DNA from 2 places in the Polaromonas sp. P4_F9 genome. Region 1 is predicted to be linked to the other one. Evidence: predicted binding sites of a transcription regulator. Region 1 holds the regulator's gene; the other holds the start of a gene.
The links. Region 1 encodes NrdR, which represses ribonucleotide reductase genes. Its sites were predicted from a motif close to CACNANATNTNGTG; they were not measured.
Positions count from the first base shown of each region.

Region 2: AC1DUB_RS23860 (ribonucleoside-diphosphate reductase subunit alpha) is a predicted target of NrdR. The motif match lies at 2,293-2,306, and genes of this name have one in related genera.

Region 1 is NZ_JBFUJT010000003.1:206,387-214,869, reverse strand. Features, by position in the region: gene AC1DUB_RS04645 (pilus assembly protein) at 1-2,078, opposite strand, end outside; gene AC1DUB_RS04640 (hypothetical protein) at 2,126-2,668, opposite strand; gene AC1DUB_RS04635 (PilW family protein) at 2,737-3,696, opposite strand; gene AC1DUB_RS04630 (type IV pilus modification PilV family protein) at 3,734-4,399, opposite strand; gene AC1DUB_RS04625 (GspH/FimT family pseudopilin) at 4,390-4,872, opposite strand; gene AC1DUB_RS04620 (type IV pilin protein) at 4,878-5,321, opposite strand; gene AC1DUB_RS04615 (GspH/FimT family pseudopilin) at 5,640-6,191, shown strand; gene nrdR (transcriptional regulator NrdR) at 6,199-6,648, opposite strand; gene glyA (serine hydroxymethyltransferase) at 6,676-7,920, opposite strand; ZMP/ZTP riboswitch at 7,968-8,099, opposite strand; gene AC1DUB_RS04600 (lytic transglycosylase domain-containing protein) at 8,229-8,483, opposite strand, start outside.
Region 2 is NZ_JBFUJT010000036.1:29,750-38,232, reverse strand. Features, by position in the region: gene AC1DUB_RS23870 (sigma-54-dependent transcriptional regulator) at 1-1,409, shown strand, start outside; gene ampD (1,6-anhydro-N-acetylmuramyl-L-alanine amidase AmpD) at 1,396-2,001, shown strand; gene AC1DUB_RS23860 (ribonucleoside-diphosphate reductase subunit alpha) at 2,477-5,386, shown strand; gene AC1DUB_RS23855 (ribonucleotide-diphosphate reductase subunit beta) at 5,533-6,753, shown strand; gene AC1DUB_RS23850 (histone H1-like DNA-binding protein) at 6,956-7,405, shown strand; gene AC1DUB_RS23845 (carbohydrate kinase family protein) at 7,747-8,483, opposite strand, start outside.

The DNA.
Region 1 (8,483 bases):
TAACCGCCGATGGTTCCGTCAAAGAAATAGGTTTTCGGCGTGGGGGTCGGGTTCAGCCCAGCATTGACGTTTGGATAGGAAATCAGCGGGCTGTTGGTGCGCACGCGATCAAGGGTGCTCCAGTGCTCGGGTGCGATAAACGACCAGAGTTCGTTGCCATCGGTTACGGCCTGGTTGCCATTGACGGCATGCAGCATGCCGTCACCGGCGCCGTAGAAAACCACCACGTCGTTGGCTTTGTCGACCCCGTAGTTCACGGCCAGCGGGCGCGAATGAACGACCTCACCGTGCACCGTTGGACGTGTGACCGTGTTGGCCGTGGACGAGTCACCCAGCCCACCCAGCCCGTAGTCAATGTAAGTTACTGCGCCGGTAGATGCTTTGATGTTGCCATCACCGTTGTTTTGTCCACGTGCCCAGTTGACCAGGGTAGGGCTCAGGCTGGTCATGTTGGTTGTCGTGAAATCTGTCAGGGCCGTGCAGCCTGATGTCGAACAGGTTTGAATGTTGCGTGCGGCATATCCCAGGTCACGCAGCCGTTGACCCGCTCCGCCACGCTCGACAATGGGCCCATCGGGTAAATCTGAATAGGGTTTCAGGTTGTTCGTTGGATCACAGGCAGAGGCACTGTTCATTCCGGTGATGGATTGCCAGTACGTGTCGCTATCCTTTGTCCAGTAACTCTGAGCACAGTGTTGGATAAAGCCGGAGTTGACGGCATCCACGGCAGACTTGCCCGTTGCATCAGCCAAAAACAGCGTGTTGCCGTTAAGGGCAAACTGGTATTGCTTGAGATTACCCACCCAGCGCTGCTGCGCATTGTCATCTGGCCGGAAAACACCCATGAACACCTGGTTCAGGAAAGTGCCTTGGGCATTGACGCTGACAGGCAGCGATGCTGAGGCAAACACGCTGTCGACCGCAGCAACCTGCGTCAGGATGTCGATAAACGCGTTGATCAGGCCATACAGGTCGCCGCCCACGGGGAAGTAGCCATTGGGGCCAGTCTGATCGGCCATCGATTTGAGCAGGGCGCCCTGCGATGGATCGGCTGTTTTGTTATAGACGTCAATCGTAAACATGCTGACGTGCTGCTCACCGGGTATGTCGCTAACGTCGGTTTGATAGAGGAATTTGGCCCATTCGTCGGCGAAGCGCACGTTTGTCTTGTCGGAGTTTGCCAGGGGTTTGGGATAAATTTGCGCTTCCGGGTTGTAGTTCAACCGGGTCATCTGTGTGTTGGTGGGGTAGGGTGACGAATTGGTGTTGGTGCCGTATTCCTGATTCGGAAATTTGTTACCAATCAGGACAATGTAGTTTTTGCCGCAGGCCGCAGTACCTCCAATAGGGCTCTGGTACGTGGTCTTGCTTGAGTCGGTGAATGCCTTGGGATCTTCCTGGTCAAGTGGCTTGGAGTAGCGGATTGGCCCAAAACCGGTGGCGCCGGTTGGGGTGCCTGCTGTGGCGGTACGTGATCCTGCGGGATTGGTCCATCCGCCAAAATATTTAAAAGCTTCGTACAGTGCCGTGCCGTATTCGGCTGACGACGGCCCCTTGAACTCCGGGGTGGTAATATTGCTGTCGATTCTGTCAAGGTCATCCAGCACCACCTTACATTGAGCCGTATCGAGCGATGTGATTCGATGCCGTATGTAGCCTGATACCACACTTGAACTGTCGACGCTGCCCGCATCGTTGAGCAGCATGATGCCCGCGTTTATTTTGATTTTTGCGCCGGTCTTGCAGACCAGTTCGTCCAATACGAGCCTTAGTGCACGTAATTCCACGCGTCCTTGTACCAGTTTCGTTTCAGCGCCGAAAATCGTGGTCACGTAACCCTTGCATATGGTTTTGGCTGGATCCGGGAGCAAATTGCACTTGGCGGTTACCTCGGTCACATCCCAAGCCTGGTTGCTGGCGGACCAGTTGGACGTGTTGTCAATAAAAAACAGCACATTGGGTTCGCCGCCGCCGGCTACGCCCGAATAAATGTCAATATCCGCGGCCGCTGCAGGCAGGGTCGTGAACAGCGCTGCCAACGGTGCCAGCAGCCAGATTCGCAAGGTAGATAGTTTCATGATGGTTTCTTTCGTGCCGGCTGCCTGCCGCAGCAAATTGCATTGAGTTAGTCGCAGCTGCCCAGTTCGTCAACTCCGCGGCGCACCTCAACACCCTGGACAACAGTGGCACCCGCTCCCAGCAGCTTGGCGTCGCTCGTGGTGGCCTGCATTTCATAGAGCACATTGGCGCACAGCGATTCGGCGTTTGGTGGGCCCAGGGCCGTAGGGTCAACAATGGTCAGTGGCGAGCCGCCGCCGCCAAAGCAGGAACTGTCGCTAGCCGGGACATAGGTGAGGGAGCCCGACACCTTGATCAGCTCTGAGTTTTTGATGATGCGCAAGCGCTTGCAGGTGAGATTGCTTACCGTGACGGCGACCGAGACATCGGCGCTGTCAGTGATGACCGATGTTCCAAGGTTGATGTATTCCTTCTTGCCGCCATTCTTGTAACCGTCCCAGGTGCTTGCCGGTGCGTTGAGCACCATGTCCAGCGCATAGTTTGCTGCCGTGTTTGCTTCCGTGCGCACCTGTTCATTGTTGATGATCTGGGTGTGACTCATGGAAAGACGAATCACTCCGACGGCTACCAGCATCAGCATCAGCAGCATGATCATTCCGATTAAAAGAACTGCGCCGGATTGAGAGGCTCGGCAAGACAGGCGGTGGCTGCGTTTCATCAAGATTCCTTGCGCGCTTTCGGCATTTCGAAAGAGATGTAGGTGCTGTAGACGCGGCGCTTGAGGTTGCTGCTGGCGGCGGGAATGTCGACGGTGGTGTCAGCACTCAACTTGAATGTGGTCGCATCGGCGGCGTTGCGGCTCGCGCTGGTGGAACTCGCAAGCAACCAGACGCGAACGCCGATGACGTCTGACCAGGTGGCGGGCGTCGGGCTGAAACTGTCGATGGTGCCGTCCCCGTCGCTGTCAACTGCGTACTCGAACTGCATCTGTTCAATATCTTCAACCAGCGCTACCGGGGTTGATATGCCGTCCGGCGTGATGTCAATGTAGCTTAATGCGGAAGACTTTAATGCGGAAGCGGTACTGATGTAGTAAATGCGCCGGATAATGCGCCGCTTCCCGGCCTTTATCGCACTGTCACAGGCCTTGGATTGCAGGGTAAAAGTCGCTTCAAGGCCTTTGTCCAGGACAAAAGGTGTGGTGTTGTATTCCGCGCCACATTCGGATACTTGCAGGTAAGCCTGCTTGTTGCTTTCGACATCGCACTCGGCGTCGCCGACCTGACAGGTGCTGGCACGCTGGATAAAAATGGCATCGGTGCCCGCCTTGCGTGTCAGGCAAACGGGGCTCGCCGCAGCATTGTTGAGCCCGGTGACGTGATTCAAGAGGGAGCCAGCCCACACCGCCGGGGCTGTAGAGCACATGTCGACGGGAGTGTTGCCGGTGGGGGTTGCGAGCGTGCCATAAAACCCGGTCTGCGACAGTTCGCGGGCCAGCACGTCCAGCCCGTACCGGCCGTTTTCTATCACCTCGGCGCTGAGTGCCAGTTCGCGGCGAGACGTACTGCTGTTAACGAAGATGACCGTCATTGCGATAACCAGCAGCAACCCAACCGCCATCGCAACCATTAATTCGACCAGAGTCAATCCGCGTTGGCGCGATGAATGCATGGACATACCTGCAATGCTGTTTATTCGGAACATATGTCAAACCTCACAGCGTTTTTTTCAGGTCTGGAACCATCACCCGCATCGAAACCCCGCGGCGCAAACCAGTGCCGAAATTCACTGCGCTGGCGCAGTTGTTCTGCCCTGTGACCGCGTCAGCTGGTGGATCATTGCCAGCTACAACGCCTTGCCAGACCACGACAACGTACAGATCCGCAAGCGAATTGGATTGGGGTGGCTCCATACGGATCAGGCAACCACGCGCGCCAATCATCGCTCCGACGGATTTTCCACCCTCTGTTACGGCCGCGCCCTGAAGAGAGTCGCCCCAGGCACAAAGCTGCGTCTTGGCTAGCGTTGCCATAGCTGTGCAGTCGAGCACGCCGTTGAGCCCGCCATTGCCGACCCCGACGTACACGGAGCCATTTGTTGAGCTGAGCTCTGCAGTCAGGAAGCTATCGATAATGCCGCGAGAGGCTGTCAGACGTGCCTCCATATCCCGGACCAGTGCGAGTGCCTGACCGCGCTGGTAGGACTCAAACTCTACTTTCGTGGCTTTCGTCTGGAGTCCGAAGGTACCCAATATTCCGATAAGAATGATGGCAAGCGTGACCAGAATTTCGATGAGCGTGAAGCCGCGCACGCGGGAATATGTACCAACGGCGTAGCCACGTTGGTACCGAATGCGCGTCTGTGGGACGATTATGGGCATTTCCCTTCCTTTTCTGCGGTTCGTCCGGCGGTCGATACGGTCACGCAACGGTAAAGGTCGGTCGTTGCTACTGTTAGCTCTATCGTCACTGCATCGGACAACCGCCCATAGGCATTGAACTGGAAGCTGCCCGCGCCCGAGCTTATCGTGGGAAACGCATCCTGGGTACGCAGGATTGTTGCCCCGGCCTTGACGTCCCATCCTGTGGTGATGTTGGCGAACGAAAACCCGACGGCAGTATTGCGTTTGAGGGCCTCGCTACGAGCCATCCACAATGACTCGGTTAATGCCGAAGCGGCTGAACGCATGCGTTGCGTGGCAATGAGATTGCGGAAGGATGGCGCCGCGAGCGAGGCAAAGATCGCCATGATCGCAACGGTAATCATCAACTCAATGAGCGTGAAGCCGCGCGCATCCGCCGGCGCCACCAGTGACCTAGAGCGACAGGCTGCGGCGCGGGGCGGCAATTTCATGGTGATCACTTACCCCAATAACCAATTGTGTTCGCCGGGCCCTTGGTCCCCAAGTGATCCACCGTCAGGGCTTTCTCGCCTTTGGCGGTCAGCGCAGCCGATGGTGTTGCCTTGGCCTGGAAGGCAAGGGGAACGTCGCTGATGCTATCAATGGCAAAGGTGTAATCATTTTCTATTTCCTTGGGCGCGATAAAACCAAGGCTGGTCAGGTTGGCTGTATAAATCCGGCGATCCAGCAGGTAGGTCTGCTCCTTGCTGGCGAGCTCCATCAATGCCGCCTGGGCCGTTGCGCGCTTGCCCTTGCGAATGTAGTGCGTATAAGACGGATAGGCGACTGTCGCGAGGATGCCGACGATTGCAACCGTAATCATCAACTCGATGAGTGTGAATCCACGTTGCTTCATGGTCCGGCGGGTGCCCAGCCAACTGAGGGTGTATTTAGTTTTCACAGCTGGATTGTCATTGTTCCAGGCTTTGCGCTGGTTGCCGCTTGTCGCTCTACTCCATACGCCTGTCGATACGCGGCCCCGCCCTGTGTTCAGCGATCGGCGCGGTGTCGAAACTTTTCACCCTCGCAGATTGCTGGTTGCGTACGTTTTGCGTGAGGCAGTTGCAATATGTTTTCTATTGCATCGCCACTCGATCGATCATGGTTTTTTTGTCTTGTCTCCCCCAAGTGTGGGATGGTTTTCTCCCTGTGCCCGAGGTAGTCTCGTGCCTCTGAGGTCGGCATTGGGTTGGCCCGAACTCAAAGGGAGTGGATGCGCATGGGTGAACGCTCCGGCTGTGCCGGTTTCACGTTGATCGAATTACTGGGGACGGTTGCAGTTGCGTCCGTGCTGCTATCACTGGCGGCTCCGGCCATGTCTGATATGGCCAACTCCATGAAGTTAAGCACCGCGGGAAATTCTTTTTTCTCCAGTTTGCTGCTGGCTCGCAGCGAGGCCATCAAGCACAATTCTCGAGCTGTGATGTGCAAGTCGGCTACCGGGGATGCCTGCGCCACATCAGGGGGATGGGAGCAGGGGTGGATTGTGTTTCACGACTCAAACAACAACGCTTCACTGGACGAGGGTGAGGTGATTTTGTCGCGGGAGGCTGCCTTGCCGGAGCCCATCCGGCTGTCAGGCAACAGCTCGGTCGCCAAGTACCTGTCCTACACTTCCACCGGAACGACCAAGTTGGCTTCTGGCGCATTTCAGGTCGGCACCTTCACGGTATGCACGCAGTCGGCTACCACCGCGGAGGCCCGGCAGATTATTATCAACATCGCTGGGCGTCCCCGCATGGCCCGTGCGACGGTGAATAACTGCCCTTGATTTGATATCAGCGCCTCACCTCATCCACCAGCGTCTTGAATTCATCAATGTCTTCAAAGCTGCGGTACACGCTGGCAAAGCGGATGTAGGCTACCTTGTCGAGTTTCTTCAGCTCCCGCATGACCAGCTCGCCGAGGCGGTTGGAGGCGACTTCCCGAACGCCCAGGCTGAGGAGTTTTTCTTCAATCCGCTCGATGGCTGAGTCGATTTGCTCTGTGCTCACCGGCCGCTTGCGCAGCGCCAGGTTCATGGAGCCCAGGATTTTGCCGCGCTTGTACTCAATGCGGCGCCCATCTTTTTTGACAATCGCCGGAAAATTGACGTCTGGCCGCTCGTAGGTCGTGAAGCGCTTTTCACACGCGCCGCACTGGCGGCGGCGGCGTATGAAATCTGCATCTTCCGACACCCGGGTTTCTACCACCTGGGTCTCAAGGTTGCCGCAGAAGGGGCATTTCATCGGTTTGCCAAGACGTCGAAATGCGCTTTAGCGATAAACAGGGAAGCGGCTGGTCAGGGCATTGACCTTGGCGCGAACCGCTTCGATATTGGCGGCATCGCGGGGGTTGTCCAGCACATCTGCAATCAGGTTGGCCGTGATGCGTGCCTCTTCGTCCTTGAAGCCGCGCGTAGTCATCGCCGGTGTACCGATGCGCACGCCACTGGTGACCATCGGCTTTTCCGGGTCATTCGGAATCGCGTTTTTATTGATGGTCATGTGGGCGTTTCCGAGTACGGCTTCAGCCTCCTTGCCGGTGATTCCTTTGGCGCGCAGGTCGACCAGCATCAGGTGGCTCTCTGTTCGGCCGCTGACAATGCGCAAACCGCGCTGCGTCAGCGTTTCGGCCACGATTCGCGCGTTCGTCAGCACCTGCTGCTGATACGTCTTGAATTCGGGGGAGAGCGCCTCCTTGAAAGCCACCGCCTTGGCGGCAATCACGTGCATCAGCGGGCCACCCTGCAGGCCGGGGAAGATCGCGCTGTTGATGGCTTTCTCGTGCTCGGCTTTCATCAGGATGATGCCGCCGCGCGGGCCGCGCAGGCTCTTGTGCGTAGTGGACGTCACGACGTCGGCGTGCGGCACCGGGTTCGGGTACACGCCCGCAGCAACCAGTCCCGCGTAGTGCGCAATGTCGACCATGAAGATGGCGCCTACGGCTTTGGCGACTTTGGCAAAACGCTCGAAATCGATGCGCAGGCTGTAGGCCGAGGCGCCGGCGATGATGAGCTTGGGGCGGGTCTCGTGCGCCTTGCGCTCCATCGCGTCGTAGTCGATCTCTTCCTTGTCGTTGAGCCCGTAGGAGACAACGTTAAACCACTTGCCGCTCATGTTGAGTGCCATGCCGTGGGTCAGGTGACCGCCTTCGGCCAGGCTCATTCCCATGATGGTGTCGCCGGGCTTCAGGAAGGCAAGAAACACCGCCTCATTGGCGGAAGCGCCGCAATGCGGCTGCACGTTGGCGGCATCCGCGCCAAAAATCTGCTTGACGCGGTCAATCGCCAGCTGTTCGGCCACGTCCACATACTCGCAACCGCCGTAATAACGGCGGCCGGGGTAGCCTTCGGCGTACTTATTGGTGAGCTGCGAGCCTTGGGCTGCCATGACGGCGGGCGAGGCGTAGTTCTCGCTGGCAATCAGCTCGATGTGGTGTTCCTGCCGGGCGTTTTCAGCCTGGATGGCAGCGAAAATTTCGGGGTCGGTCTGTTCGACCAGAATATTGCGATGGTACATGGCAGTCCTTCAAGACTTTGATCCTTGTCCTTGGGTAGCAAGGAAGCAAGGGCTGCCCAGGCGAACGGCTGAACGCTGTGGCCAAACGGCTTTGAGCGGTGCGCTTCCCAGTGGTGTCCCCACGTCAGCATCAATGGCCGGCAAGACCATGATACCTATCGCCAGTCGCGCACCTCGCTAGTGTAACTGAGGCCGGGCGTTCGGGGGCAGGCGTGGGTTCAAAAGTAAAAAGCCGGGGTGGAGCCCGGCATGGAAGGAGAGTGCGCCCAGCCACCCGCAAAGGGCTGGCGGCCAGGAAACAGAGGGGCTCAGGAGCGGCTGAGGAGCGCCACTTTTTCAGGCGTTTTGCTGCCGTCGCCGGCATCCACCGCGCCGGGTTTTGCCGGCAACGAGGCCGGCATGGGGCGCGCAGGCGCCGGGGAAGCGAAGAATGGCGAGGGCAAAAGGCGCTTGCTCCCCACCACCGCCAGCAGGCGGGCGTGCTCGGCCATGACTTTCCCGGCGTAACCGCCGTCATCTTCCATGTTCGCCGCACCCACGTAATACTTCAGGCCGCCCTCGAT
Region 2 (8,483 bases), on a different contig from region 1:
TTCTTGTCGTCGACGATGAGCCGGATCTGCGCACCCTGTACGAGCTGACGCTGCTTCGCGAAGGCTATCGGGTGGAAGCGGCCGGCGATTTATTGCAGGCGCGCGAGCAGCTTGAGAGCAAACGCTTCGATGCGGTCATCACCGACATGCGCCTGCCCGATGGCTTGGGGCTGGAGCTGCTGCGTGAGCTGGTGGCCCAGCAGCGCGCGGAACGCTGCGTGATCATCACGGCGCACGGCTCAGCCGAAAATGCGGTGGAAGCCCTCAAGGCCGGCGCGTTCGACTATCTCACCAAACCCGTTGATCTGAAGCAGTTCCGCAACGTCGTGGCGTCGGCCATCCAGGGCACGCAGAATCTGGCGCGGCCAGCCGCTGGCGATACCAGCCCCGGCGAGCTGGGCCCGGGACCGACCGTTGCCACCTCAGCCAAATCGGACAAATCGGACAAGTCGTCTGCCATCCTGCAAAAGCTGGTGGGCGAATCGGCGGTGATGCGGGCGGTCAAGTCGCGCATTGTCAAGGTAGCCGGCAGCATGGCGCCGGTCCTGATTCAGGGCGAATCGGGCACGGGCAAAGAGCTGGTGGCGCACGCGGTGCATGCCTGCAGCCACCGCGCGGCCGGCCCCTTCGTGGCGGTCAACTGCGGCGCCATTCCGGAAAACCTGCTCGAAGCAGAGTTTTTTGGCGCGCGCAAAGGCGCCTACACCGGCTCGACCCAGGACCGGCAAGGCTACTTTCAGGCCGCCAAGGGGGGAACCCTGTTTCTCGATGAGATCGGCGATCTGCCGCTGGCCATGCAATCAAAGCTGCTGCGGGCGATCCAGGAACGCTCGGTGCGGCCGCTGGGCTCCCCCCAGGAAGACACGGTGGATGTCCGCATCGTCAGCGCCACGCACAAAGAGCTGGGCGCGCAGGTTCAGGCAGGCGCCTTCCGGCAGGATCTGTATTACCGGCTCAACGTGATCGAAATCGGTGTGCCGCCGCTGCGCGAGCGGCGCGAAGACCTGCCGGCACTTTGCCAGGCCCTGCTGTCAAGAATCTGCAAGGAGTCGGGGCTCGCCGTGCCTGAGCTCACCGGCGCGGTGACGGAGCAGCTGCGCTCGCATCCCTTTGACGGCAATGTCAGGGAACTGGAGAATATCCTGCACCGCGCGGTGGCACTCGGCGAAGGCAATGACCTGCATTTCGAGGCGCCCCCCCAGGATTTCGTGGCGGTTCCGGAAAATCTGCAGGCGTTTCTCGACCAGCAGGAGAAAAACATCCTCTCCAAGGTGTTGCAGGAGACCGGGTTTAACCGCACCGCTGCCGCCTCCAAACTGGGGCTGAGCCTGCGCCAGATCCGCTACCGCATTGCCCGCCTGAACATCGAGACACCCGGCGGCGATGACACATCCGATGAACCTGCCTGAGCCCGATGGCACGCCGGCTGTCAGTTCGGCCTTGTGGCGGGACGGCTGGTACCGCTTTGCACGCACGCTGGCATCACCGAATTTCGGCCCACGTCCGTGCGGCGCGCACATCGACCTGATCGTCATTCACTCCATCAGCCTGCCACCCGGCGAGTTTGGCAACGGCAACGTGCAGCGCCTCTTTACCAATCAGCTCGACTGGGAAGCGCACCCTTACTTCCAGAGCATTCGGGGCCTGCAGGTGTCGTCGCACTTTTTCATCACCCGCACCGGTGCGTTGTGGCAATTTGTCGGCTGCGACGACCGTGCATGGCATGCCGGCGAGTCCCGTTACCGGGGACGCGGCAACTGCAACGACGACTCGATTGGCATTGAGCTGGAAGGGCTGGAGGGCAGCACCTTTGAAGCGCGCCAGTACGAGACCCTGGCGGGACTGTGTGCAGCGCTGCTTCAGGCCTATCCCATTGCCCACATTGCGGGGCACGAGCACATCGCGGCCGGACGCAAGCAGGACCCCGGCCCGGGTTTTGACTGGCCCTTGTTGCAACGCTCACTGGCCGCGCCCGATAGGTATTTTCCCGCAATCGACTGAACTGATGCGAAGTCGGCAGCCCGCCGATGAAAATACATCGAGTGGCTAGAAAATAAACGGTATTTTTACCCATCAAGTATTCGTCGGCCTTGACAGAAGGAAGTCCGCGCAAAAGCCCACCGGCACTTCGTTTGTCTCGCCAAAGCCTGATCTGACAAGGCTTTCACGGCTATTCGCCACACCAATCCGGCGCCATCCGGCACGCAAAAAACAGCGTGAAAAAGGCCTCAGGACGCAAAAGCGAATTCAGTCGGCGATACACTACCGGTAGTGGCTTGTATTCCACTTGGACCCTAGGTATAGTGTCTTAGCCCTGATTCAGTTTGATGTAATTCGGGCGGATCAGGACGAGGAATATCACGAGGGATATCGCCAAGAAATCAGCTTGCGGATCTGACCAGCCTTCAGCGAACCAAGATCACCCTGAACACCACATCAAACCCAGTCACAAAACAAACAAAGCAAAGAGGAAGTCATGCAAACAGCACAACACGCAGTGCCCATTACGCCAATTAGTCTGACCGGCAATCCGGTCAACAACGACAGCAACGCGCCAACCAACCCACTCGCCCATTACCAGATCATTCGCCGCAATGGTTCCGTGGTGCCGTTCGAGCCCAACAAAATTGCCGTGGCCATGATGAAAGCCTTCCTGGCCGTGCATGGCACGCAGGGAGCCGCTTCGGCCAGTGTCCGCGAAACCGTCGACGGCCTGACCCAAGCCGTCATTCGGGCCCTGATGCGCTCCCGCCCCGGCGGCGGGACCTTTCATATTGAGGATGTACAGGACCAGGTCGAGCTGGGCCTGATGCGCGGAGGCCACCACGAAATTGCCCGCGCCTACGTGCTGTACCGCGAAAAGCGCAGCCAGGAACGCGCCCGCCAGCCGCAGACCCCGGCGCCCGAAGCCCCCATGCTGCATGTGACGGACAGGGGCCAGCGGGTCGCACTGGACGTGCGCAATTTGCAGGCCCTGATTGAAGCGTCCTGCGCCAACCTGGGCACCGATGTCAAACCCGACCCGATTGTTGCCGAGACCATGCGCAACCTCTACGACGGCGTGCCCATCGACGAGGTCTACAAGGCGTCCATCCTCGCGGCCCGCACCCTGATCGAAAAAGACCCTGACTACACCTACGCCACTGCACGCCTGCTGATGCACACCATCCGCCGGGAAGTCCTGGGCGAAGAAGTCAGCCAGGAAGAAATGCACACCCGCTATGCAGAGTATTTCCCGAAGTTCATCGCCAAAGGCGTGCAGAACGAACTGCTTGACGAAAAACTGCAGCAGTTTGACCTGGCCCGGCTGGGCGCGGCGCTCAAGCCGGAGCGCGACCTGAAGTTTGACTACCTCGGCCTGCAGACCCTGTTTGACCGCTATTTCCTGCATGTGCGCAAACAGCGCATCGAACTGCCGCAGGCGTTCTTCATGCGCGTGGCCATGGGCCTGTCGCTCAACGAAATCGACCGCGAAGCGCGCGCCATCGAGTTTTACGAAATCCTTTCGTCGTTCGACTTCATGTCGAGCACGCCCACCCTGTTCAATGCCGGCACCCTGCGTTCGCAGCTGTCGTCCTGCTACCTCACCACGGTGGCCGATGACCTGGGCGGCATTTACGACGCCATCAAGGAAAACGCCCTGCTCTCCAAGTTTGCCGGCGGGCTGGGCAACGACTGGACGCCTGTGCGCGCCCTGGGCGCCCACATCAAGGGCACCAACGGCGAGTCCCAGGGCGTCGTGCCTTTCCTGAAAGTCGTCAACGACACGGCTGTCGCGGTCAACCAGGGCGGCAAGCGCAAGGGCGCGGTCTGCGCCTACCTGGAGACCTGGCACCTGGATATTGAAGAGTTCCTGGAACTGCGCAAAAACACCGGCGACGACCGCCGGCGCACGCATGACATGAACACAGCCAACTGGATTCCCGACCTCTTCATGCGCCGCGTGATGGAAAAGGGCACTTGGACGCTGTTCTCGCCATCGGACACACCCGACCTGCACGACAAGTTCGGCAAAGAGTTCGAAAAAATTTATACCGCCTACGAAGCCAGGGCCGAGCGCGGCGAGATCAAGCCTGCCCGCAAGCTGCAGGCCACCGACATGTGGCGCAAGATGCTGTCGATGCTGTTCGAAACCGGCCATCCCTGGATCACTTTCAAGGATGCCTGCAATGTGCGCTCCCCGCAGCAGCATGCCGGCGTGGTGCACTCCTCCAACCTGTGCACCGAGATCACGCTCAATACCAGCGACACCGAAACCGCAGTCTGCAACCTCGGCTCCGTCAACCTGGTCCAGCACCTGAAGGACGGCGCGATTGACCATGACAAGCTGAAAAAGACCATCACCACGGCCATGCGCATGCTGGACAACGTGATCGACATCAACTACTACGCGGTCAAGAAAGCACGCGACTCCAACATGCGCCACCGCCCTGTGGGCTTGGGAATCATGGGCTTCCAGGACTGCCTGTACGAACTGCGCGTGCCCTACGCCTCCCAGGAAGCGGTCGAGTTTGCCGACAAGTCCATGGAGGCGGTCTGCTACCACGCCTACTGGGCTTCTACCGAGCTGGCCAAGGAGCGCGGCAAGTACGCCAGCTACAAGGGATCGCTCTGGGACAAAGGCATCCTGCCGCTCGACACGCTGGACATGCTGGCCGAGGAGCGCGGTGGTTATGTGGAAGTCGACCGTTCCGCCACCCTGGACTGGGATGCCCTGCGCCAAAAGATTGCGCGGGACGGCATGCGCAACTCCAACTGCGTCGCCATTGCCCCGACGGCCACCATCTCCAACATCATCGGGGTGGACGCCTGCATCGAACCCTGCTTTGGCAACCTCTCGGTCAAGTCCAACCTGTCCGGCGAGTTCACCGTCATCAACCACTACCTGGTGCGTGACCTGAAGCGACTCGGCCTGTGGGACGATGTGATGGTTGTCGACCTCAAGCACTTCGATGGCTCGCTCCGCCCGGTTGACCGGGTGCCGCAGGAAATCAAGGCGCTTTACGCCACCGCATTTGAAGTGGAAACGTCGTGGATTGTTGAAGCCGCAGCCCGCCGCCAGAAATGGATTGACCAGGCGCAGTCGCTCAATATCTACATGGCGGGAGCCTCAGGCAAAAAGCTCGATGACACCTACAAGCTGGCCTGGTTGCGAGGATTGAAAACCACCTACTACCTGCGCACCATGGGTGCCACCCACGCCGAGAAATCGACTGTGAAGGCCGGCAAGATGAACTCGGTTTCCTCGGGCTCCGAAGCATCAGGCGGCGGCAAGAGCGCGCTTGAGATGGCAGCCGCTGCAGCGCAAGTGCAGATGAATGCATCGCCTGCAACCGACATCAAGTTCTGCGCGATTGACGACCCCGGTTGCGAAGCCTGCCAATAAAAAACATCGAGTCGTGCGGTGAAATTCTCCGCACGATTTGATGGTGTGATTCGATGTAATTGAGCAACACTAATTTACAGCGATGTGAATGAACACTTTTCATTTTGTATCGCTGCTTTCATAATCCCAAAGTATTGGAAACCTTTATGTTGACCTGGGACGAAGAAGTCAAACCATCGCTGCAAAAACCTCATGCCAGCGGCTCGACCGACAGCCGCTCGATGGAACTTCCGCCTCTTTCTTCTGATGAGCCTCAAGCCCAGGTGCGCATGCTGCACGATGGCGCTTACGCTCCGGCTGCGCCAGCGGCTCAAGCTGCACCTGCTGTGAGCGGCACACCGCCAATCGCACTACGCGTCAAGGCGTCGGACAAACGCATCATCAACGGCCAGACCGACGTCAATCAGCTGGTGCCGTTCAAATACAAATGGGCCTGGGAGAAGTACCTCGCGACCTGCGCCAACCACTGGATGCCGCAGGAAGTCAACATGACGCGCGACATTGCACTGTGGAAAGACCCGAACGGATTGACCGAAGACGAGCGCCGCCTGGTCAAGCGCAACCTGGGTTTCTTTGTCACTGCCGACTCACTGGCCGCCAACAACATCGTGCTGGGCACCTACCGCCACATCACGGCGCCCGAGTGCCGCCAGTTCCTGCTGCGCCAGGCCTTCGAGGAAGCCATTCACACCCACGCCTACCAGTACATCACCGAGTCACTGGGCCTGGACGAGGCTGAAATCTTCAATGCCTACAACGAAGTGCAATCCATCAAGGACAAGGATCAGTTCCTGATCCCGTTCATTGAAGTCATTTCCGACCCCCACTTCAAGACCGGCACCACCGAGGCTGACCAGACCCTGCTCAAGTCCCTGATCGTGTTTGCCTGCCTGATGGAAGGCCTGTTCTTCTATGTCGGCTTCACACAGATTCTGGCGCTGGGCCGCCAGAACAAGATGACGGGTGCGGCCGAGCAGTACCAGTACATCCTGCGCGACGAGTCCATGCACTGCAATTTCGGCATCGATCTGATCAACCAGCTCAAGCTCGAAAACCCCCACCTCTGGACCGCGGACTTCAAGGCCGAGATCAAGGCCTTGTTCCTCAAGGCCGTGGAGCTGGAGTACCGCTATGCCGAAGACACCATGCCCCGCGGCGTGCTCGGACTCAATGCCTCCATGTTCAAAGGCTACCTGCGCTACATCGCCAATCGCCGTGCCACGCAAATCGGACTTGAAACTCTCTTCCCCAACGAGGAGAATCCGTTTCCATGGATGAGCGAAATGATCGACCTGAAAAAAGAACGCAATTTCTTTGAGACCCGTGTGATCGAGTACCAGTCAGGCGGCGCCCTGTCGTGGGATTGATCCTGGATTGAATGACGCAAGACACGTAAAAAAATAATGATTTTTAGAATTGCAATGACCAATGACGCTGCCGCAGAGTGCGCGTTGGGCTTTGCTCCTGTGTTCGCGGCGCTGGGCCGGTTATCCGAAGACCCAACGCCGTGAATCGCTTCGCGTACTCCAGACGTGAAGTGCTCTTTGCAATGTGATCAAGGAGAAAACTATGGCAACTGCGAAAAAACCTGCGGCTAAAAAAGCTGCTCCGAAGAAAGCGCCGGCTAAAAAAGTAGCGGCAAAAAAAGCACCTGCTAAGAAAGTAGCAGCCAAAAAAGCTCCGGCCAAAAAAGCGCCAGCGAAAAAAGTAGCGGCCAAAAAGCCGGCTGCGAAAAAAGCGCCAGCGAAAAAGGCCCCAGCGAAGAAAGTAGCGGCCAAAAAGCCGGCTGCGAAAAAAGCTGCTGCGAAAAAGCCTGCTGCCAAGAAGGTAGCGAAAAAGGTAGCCAAGAAGCCCGCTGCGAAAAAACCCGCCGCCAAGAAAGCAGCGAAAAAACCCGCTGCGAAGAAAGCCGCGAAGAAACCTGCTGCCAAAGCACCCGCTGTAGCGGCTGCCCCTGCGGCTCAGACGACTCTGAACCCGCAAGCTGCCTGGCCGTTTCCAACCGCCAGCAAGCCCTAAGCAGTAAGGTATTTCTGCTCAAAGCCCGATGTCGCAAGATATCGGGCTTTTTTAATGCCCATTACCTGCCTGCGGCTGCAGGCGCCGCCGGTAGACGGCCAAGCCCATCAACGCGGGTCAAATGGCTGGCTCATCCTCGAGGCGCAAGCAATTGCAGGCAAATGCCGCACCGCGGCAAGCCAGGCCACCTGGAACGACCGGGTGACAGCCATCCCATCATCCTGAAATTTCACCCCGGCAGACCTGGCAAACCTTGCAGATGAGGCAGCCGATCGACTGCCATGCTTTCATGCGCCTGGAAGACCCGTTAAGGCGCGTTCCCGTCGAACTGCCCCGCTGGACTAACCGTTTATTTGAGCGGCGCTCAGCGTGTAATTCTGGCCGCCACGCGTTGCGATCTTGTGCGCGCCGATCCGGTTGCCCAGCGCCGCACAGCGGGCCAGCGACCAGCCCTGCTCCAACCCGTACAGCAGCGCGCCGCGAAAGGCGTCGCCACAGCCGGTCGGATCGACCACCGTCTCGGCCTTGACCGGAGGCACCAGCGTCTTCTCGCCGTCAATCCATATCTCGCAGCCCTCCGCGCCCAAGGTCACGACCACACCCTGCACCTGCCGGGACATCTCGGCGCAAGACAGGCCCGTGCGGTCGCTCAGCATTCTGGCTTCGTAATCGTTCACCGTGACCCAGCTCGCCAACTCGACAAAATGAGCCAGTTCCTTGCCGTCAAACATGGGCAGGCCCTGGCCTGGGTCAAACACAAAGGGGATGCCTGCCGACTTGAATTGCTCGGCATGCTGCAGCATGGCATCACGCCCGTCCGGCGAAATGATGCCGAGCTTGATATCGCTGCGCGCATCGATGCGGCTGATGTGGGCCTGCATCATCGCGCCCGGGTGAAAGGCCGTGATCTGGTTGTTGTCGCGGTCGGTCATGATCATGGCCTGCGCGGTGTAGGTATCGCCGACCTGACGCACAAACTCCGTGCTGATACCCAGTGCGTTCATGCGCGCCACATAGTCGGCCCCGTCGCTGCCGACGGTGGCCATGGGCAAGGGTGCACCGCCGAGCTGCCGCAGGC